DNA from 2 places in the Chryseobacillus diguaensis genome. Region 2 is predicted to be linked to the other one. Evidence: riboswitches for the same ligand, from Rfam matches in the RefSeq annotation. Region 2 holds a riboswitch; the other holds the start of a gene.
What was found. A riboswitch is a leader RNA that binds a small molecule or an ion and turns the genes downstream of it on or off. The one in region 2 is predicted to bind S-adenosylmethionine.
Positions count from the first base shown of each region.

Region 1: another riboswitch for S-adenosylmethionine. It lies ahead of ACOT8F_RS04190 (bifunctional homocysteine S-methyltransferase/methylenetetrahydrofolate reductase); the one in region 2 lies ahead of ACOT8F_RS01550 (DUF2292 domain-containing protein).

Region 1 is NZ_JBMKNV010000002.1:286,985-290,395, reverse strand. It holds partial or broken gene ACOT8F_RS04205 (DUF2252 family protein) at 1-331, opposite strand, end outside; gene ACOT8F_RS04200 (DUF2252 family protein) at 348-788, opposite strand; gene ACOT8F_RS04195 (hypothetical protein) at 949-1,347, opposite strand; SAM riboswitch class I at 1,509-1,726, shown strand; gene ACOT8F_RS04190 (bifunctional homocysteine S-methyltransferase/methylenetetrahydrofolate reductase) at 1,877-3,411, shown strand, end outside.
Region 2 is NZ_JBMKNV010000001.1:312,819-316,229, forward strand. It holds gene ACOT8F_RS01545 (two-component system sensor histidine kinase NtrB) at 17-1,198, shown strand; SAM riboswitch class I at 1,699-1,804, shown strand; partial or broken gene ACOT8F_RS01550 (DUF2292 domain-containing protein) at 1,974-2,018, shown strand; gene ACOT8F_RS01555 (phosphoadenylyl-sulfate reductase) at 2,133-2,834, shown strand; gene cysP (sulfate permease) at 2,847-3,411, shown strand, end outside.

The DNA of each region.
Region 1 (3,411 bases), on a different contig from region 2:
TTGATTGAGCCCAGCTGCCAAGACTTTGAACGTATGAGGACCAATTATTCATGATTTCGCTTTTCACTGCAGCAGCTGAGGCCAGATCAGAATTGGACAAATCAAAGATTCTCTTTCCGTTCGATAAAATGGTCCATTTGTCCAAAAGCTTGGCAAGACTGTCAGAAGACTTGGCGTGCCTTAATTCATCCTGGACGAACCCGCTCTTTAAATAACCTTCGTCCAGCTGAGTTGAATTTTCACCGTTGTTTCCGTTAACGCTTTCAATCGTTGCTTGGTATGTACTTAAAAAAGATGATACAAGGTCCTCTTTCTCCTGAGCCGACAAGCTGAGATTTTTTGCTTCATCATCCCATTAAAAAAATACTGGGTGAAAACCGGATTAAATCCCAATAAAATGGTCCTTTATAAGATTCATCATAATCATTCAGGTCAAAAATGACGTCTCCTTTATCATTATCAAAAAAGCCGATGTTTTCTGCGTGTGCATCTCCCTGAATGAATGTTTGGATGTTCGGAGCTGTTTTCCATGAGCTGGGAACCGGTATAACGCCGCTCGCTAAATCATGATAATAAAGTGGATTGGTTGCTCTATAAAAGGCAAAGGGCGACTCTTCCATAGCTGAATATTTCTCTTCTCGAAGCGATGGAACTGCAATATACGAATTATCATTTGAGATCTCAGTCTTCAAGTAGGATTCACGGGAGGAAGACTTATCAGCTGCTGAGGCAAAAGAAAAAGGAACAATGGCAAAGGTGAGCGCTAATAAAGATGTTTTCAATTTCAAGATGTTTCCTCCTCTATTCAATTGGTCAACCCTAACTATACCGTTCGTTTTTTTCCAAAACATGAACCTTATGTAAAGATTGAAATAAATATCGAGAAAAAGGCTTTTGGTGAAATAAAAAAGCCTGGAGAGAATGGTTCTCTTCAGGCGGCCAGCCGCTCTATTTATGATTCGTCTGCTCTTTCATAAACTGATAAATTTGATCATAGGGAAGTTTTCCTTTTACATCATATTCGGTCCCGTCAATGTCGATTTTCCGATCTGCAAAAGCCATGCTTGTCTTCCCATATTTGGCTGAAAAAGACCAGCCTCCAGAGTAATTTTCCCTTTGGTTAAAAGCCTTTTTTACTTGTACATTCTCGATATGATCTAAGAATTGCTGTATTTGTTTTGAATCTGTTATTTTAGTATCCCTGCCATTCCTTAAATCACGTAGGATCAGGCTGTCTGCGTGCTTCAGTTTTTCTTTCAGCGGAAATTCACCATAGCTTTGAGAATAAAAAAGAAAAAAACCAGCGGCTATAACCAGAATGGCAGCAATTATCTTTTTTATGATCACCAGCCCCTTTTAACCCAATATATTCCATTTAATATCATAGAATCCTTCTGATTCCAAAAAATTCAGTTTTTACCCCCTTGAATGTTTTCGAAATTTTAGGTAAATTAGAAACAATACGAAAAAAGCACTGTCTTTAAAGCAAGGTGGATAAATTGAATACTTTCTTATCAAGAGAAGCTGAGGGACTGGCCCTATGAAGCTTCAGCAACCGGTTTTTACGTTTGGAAAACGAGTTTATAAACCGGGCAAGAGACGGCAAAAAAAGCATTCTGCTTGTTTTTCGGTCTTTTTGTCCGGTTTCTGCATTCATTGCAGGTCTTTAGAATCCAGCGTGCCAAGGTGCTAATTCCAGCAGGCATTATTGCTTGATAGATAAGAAGAAGCGCGCACATCCAAGTCTTCTTCTTAATAAGAAGGCTTTTTTGTTTAGAAACCATTTTACGAGACTTGTAATTCAAAGACTTGACCTAAACCACTCTTTTGCAGGCGAAATCAGGAAGTTTACTTTTGAAATGGGGGATAAAGCAGCATGGGATTTCTTTCAGATCTCAATAAACAAATTTTAATAGGTGATGGTGCTATGGGAACCTTGTTGTATTCTTATGGCGTTGACCGATGTTTTGAGGAATTAAATCTTTCTAAACCTGAACAGATTACAGGCATACATCAGGCTTATATTGAAGCCGGTGCAAATGTTATTCAAACGAACACATATGGAGCAAACTATATTAAACTCTCACACTATGGACTAGAGGATGATATCCGCCAAATTAATAGTAAAGCAGTCCAGCATGCTAAAAAAGCGGCTGGAGAAAGTGTATATGTAATGGGCACGATTGGCGGAGTCCGTACCTTTAAAAAAAGCTCTCATTCTCTTGAAGAGCTTAAACGAAATTTCCGCGAGCAGCTTTACATTCTTCTAAACGAAGGAATTGACGGTCTATTATTAGAAACCTACTATGATTTTGAAGAATTAAAGGCCGTTACAGAAATTGCCCGAAAAGAAACGGCTCTTCCAATTATTACAAACGTTTCACTACATGAAACAGGAGTGCTGCAGGACGGTACACCGCTTGGAGAAGGACTTGAAATACTCGAAGAAATCGGGGCAGATGTTGTGGGGCTGAATTGCCGCCTCGGTCCTCATCATATGATCCGTTCGCTCGAAGAGGTTCCTCTTCCGAAAAAGGCCTTCCTTTCTGTTTATCCAAACGGAAGTCTTCCCGGTTTAGTCGACGGAAGACTGGTCTATGAATCTGATGAAAGCTACTTTGCAGAAAGTGCCATCAAGCTGAGAGACCAGGGTGCGCGTTTAATAGGAGGGTGCTGCGGAACAACACCAAGACACATAGCAGCAATGGCAAGAGCTGTATCAAACCTCTCACCTGTTTTGAAAAAAAAGATCCGCTACCGGACAGAAACAGTAAATGTTCAGGGCAGCGAAACAAGAATGGCTCCGCCGCTTGAAGAACTGGTGAAAACCCGGCGCTCTGTCATTGTAGAGCTTGATCCGCCTAAAACACTTGGTCTTTCCAAATTTCTTGAAGGGGCCAAAGCTCTGCAAAGTACAGGAATCGATGCCATCACCCTTGCTGACAACTCCCTCGCTTCGCCAAGGATCAGCAATGCGGCAGCAGGTTCCATTATTAAAGAAAAGCTTGGAGCACGTTCTCTTGTTCATATCACCTGCAGGGACAGAAACCTGATTGGATTGCAATCCCATTTAATGGGACTCCATACACTTGGCCTAACAGATGTTCTTGCCGTAACAGGCGATCCTTCTAAAATCGGTGATTTTCCAGGTGCAACTTCCGTATATGACTTGTCTGCTTTTGATCTGATCAGCCTGATTAAACAATTTAATAAAGGCGTTTCCTATTCAGGAAAGCCTCTTGGAGAAAAAACAAATTTTTCAGTCGGGGCTGCTTTTAACCCGAATGTCCGCCATTTGGATAAGGCTGTTGAAAGACTTGATAAGAAAATTTCTTGCGGAGCCGATTACTTTATTTCGCAGCCTCTCTTTTCTATTGAACAGATTCAGGAGGTATACGAAGCGACAAGAAA
Region 2 (3,411 bases):
CAAATGAGGTAATTCCATGAAAGACAATTTTGAACAGAAACTTGAATCTCTGAAAAAAGAAAATCTTATGCTGCGGGAGCACTTATTATCTTTATATCATAATGGAACAAGTCATTTACCTATTGATAAACTAAGGATTGCTGAAAATGAAAAAGACAGCATTTATCATATTTCAGAATGGCAATTCCTTTTAGCGGAACCATTTTTCTCGCCATTCATGGATCTTTCGCCAAATCATCTTGTAATGATCAACTCTGAAGGCATTATAACGTTCATGAATGCCCAGACTGCAAAAGATTTTCATGTTGATCCGAAGGATATGATCGGAAGGCATATAAGAGAATTGCTGAAAATACCTGATGATCAGATTATGCTGCTAAAAACGTTACATACTGGCCGGCCCATTAAAAGAAAGGAAGTTCTGGACAGAAATTATGGCATTAATTCAACCAGTATTTTTCGGAATGAAAAAGGAGATATTTTTAGAGTGCTCGGCTATTTTCAATTTTTAAATAGCTTTCGGGATGCTGAAAAGGATGCCTTATCAGGAAGAATAGCTGCAGGTATTGCTCATGAAATCAGAAATCCTCTTACAACCGTCAAAGGCTTTCTTCAAATTTTAAAAGATCAGATTCAACCTGAATATGCTGCTATATTAGAAACTCTTTTACTGCCGGAAATAGACCGGGCTAATAAAATTATCAGCGATTTTCTCGCTGTTGCTAAACCAGCTGAGACAGCAACTGAACTTTTGCCTGTAAGCGGGTTTCTTATCAATTTTATCGGAAACTTTTTAAACAGCGAAGCACACCTCCATAACGCTTTGATCCATTACCATATTGAAAAAGAAGCTGAAGACTGCATCATCAAGGGAAACAAGGAAGAGCTTCTTCAAGTATTCATAAATCTGATGAGAAATTCCATTCAGGCAAGAAAAGACATCCCTTTAGAAATCAATCTTTCTGTTAAGAGGGAAAACCATAAGATCAGTTTTTCTTTTTCTGACAATGGAAGAGGCATCCCCAACGAAATGCTGCCTCACATTTTTGATCCGTTTTTTACAACGAAAGATGAAGGTACAGGCCTTGGGTTATCTTTATCAAGAAAAATTATTGAAAACCATAAGGGAAGTATGAAAGTTAAAAGCAGTACCAATGGAACTGTCTTCACTCTTGTATTTCCCATTTACAGTGAATAAAAGTTATCCTTCTGCCTTGTCCAATTCAGGACGGGCTTTTTTGTATTCAGAAAAAGCTATTTTTATTGTTCAATTTCAGGTTATGTTTAAGTGCGTGAAGCTCTTTTTTCATTAAATGGGAAGCCTGTTTTTGGTCCTTTAAATGACAGTACATTTTAGCGCTTGATTCATTCTTGGCATGCAGTGTTTCTTTTATTTTTTCAAAGTGGCTTTTAGCTTTTATCTTTTTTTTATCCCTTTCCGTGATCTTCTTAGTATAATCAGAGTTTTTAGATAACAAAGTGTCTTTAACTGAAGAGTAAAAGGTTTCCTTCAAATGATTCCCTTCCTTCGTAATTTGTTATCTATATTTTTATGCAAAACCCATTTTATTGATAATTCATTTGGTGAAAATATAGGTATTTTGAATGATTATTTAAAAAATATTAATCCAATCAGTTAACTCGGGTTGACTATTACCTGAATTATGCTAAAATTTAAAAACATGATAGTTGATGAACTACTTATCAAGAGCGGCGAAGGGAACTGGCCCTGTGAAGCCCGGCAACCTGCAGAAATGTAAGGTGCTAACTCCAGCAAAATGGAAACCATTTTGGAAGATAAGGTAATAGGTATTACCTCACTAGTCTTTCCGAAGTGGAAGGATTTTTTTACATTTATAAAGGAGGGACATCTTAGAGTGGGGGAACAAGACCAAATCCATGGATTGATTGGCAAAATAAGGGATATGCTCAATGCGATGAAATATCCATTACCTTGGTGATCCAGGATTTGAAAAGTGATTCAGCTTGAAAAAAATGAAAAAGTCCGCCTGAAATGACGGTGCTTAAACGAAACAAATTGCGGATACAGATTGCTGACTAGACAAACTTAAGGCGGTCCCGGCCTTTCAACTGGGAAGCAAAGACCATCTATTTTGTATGGAGGAATAATCATGCTCACTTACCAAAATTGGATAGAACCGGATGCTCAATTCGAGGATCAGGATGTCAAAACGGAAGCATTAAATGTTTTACGCTGGGCTTATGAGACATACGGAGAGGACCTTGTGTATGCATGCAGTTTCGGAATCGAAGGAATTGTATTGATTGATCTGATTGCACAGGTGAAGCCAGATGCTGAAATCATTTTTCTGGATACCGATGTCCATTTTAAAGAGACTTATAAACTGATAGAGGATGTGAAAAAAGACTATCCATCTTTAAATATCAAAATGAAAAAACCTGATTTAACTTTAGAAGAACAGGCAGAAAAGCATGGAGAAAAGCTTTGGGAGACCAATCCTAACCTTTGCTGCAAAATACGGAAGGTCATTCCGCTGCATTCTGAACTGACAACAAAAAAGGCTTGGATTTCTGGTCTTCGGCAGGAACAGTCTACTTCCCGCAAAAATGTTCAGTTTTTGAACAAAGATGAAAAATTTGCAAATATAAAAATTTGTCCGCTTATTCATTGGACATGGAAGGATGTATGGCGCTATGCCCATAAAAACAATCTTAAATACAATGTCCTCCATGACAGAGGCTTTCCAAGCATCGGATGCGAGCCTTGCACACAGCCAGCATTTAATGAAGAAGACCTCCGTGCAGGAAGATGGACCGGATCTCAGAAAACAGAATGCGGGCTTCATGGGTAAGGGAACATTATGATGGCGTCCATCGCAATTATCATCAGCCTGTTCTTTGCACTGAATATCGGAGCGAGCGGGGCAGCTGCTTCAATGGGAGTTGCCTATGGAGCAGGTGTTATCAAAAATAGAATCATAGCTCTTTTGCTCTGTGCTGCGGGGGTTATCACTGGCGCTGTGATAGGCGGAGGCGAAGTAGTTAAAACGATCAGTTCAGGAATCGTTCCCAAGGACCTGATCACTGTAAATATTGTCATAATCATTATCAGTTCAGCAGCTCTTTCTTTATTTTTAGCTAACATTATGGCTATTCCGCTTTCTACAAGCGAAGTAACGGTTGGAGCCGTTGTAGGGGTCGGGGTTGCCTTTCATGTCCTTTACATCAAATCCATTTTTGTGATTGTATCCTTCTGGATTATCATTCCGTTTGTGGCCTTTTTGATCACTTACTGGCTGTGCAAGCTGCTTCACAAAATAGCAGGGAAGAGAGGAGCAGCCTTCGGCGGTATAATGAGCATTCTTCTGATTATTGCTGGGTTCTTTGAAGCATTCTCAGCTGGTATGAACAACGTAGCGAATGCAGTTG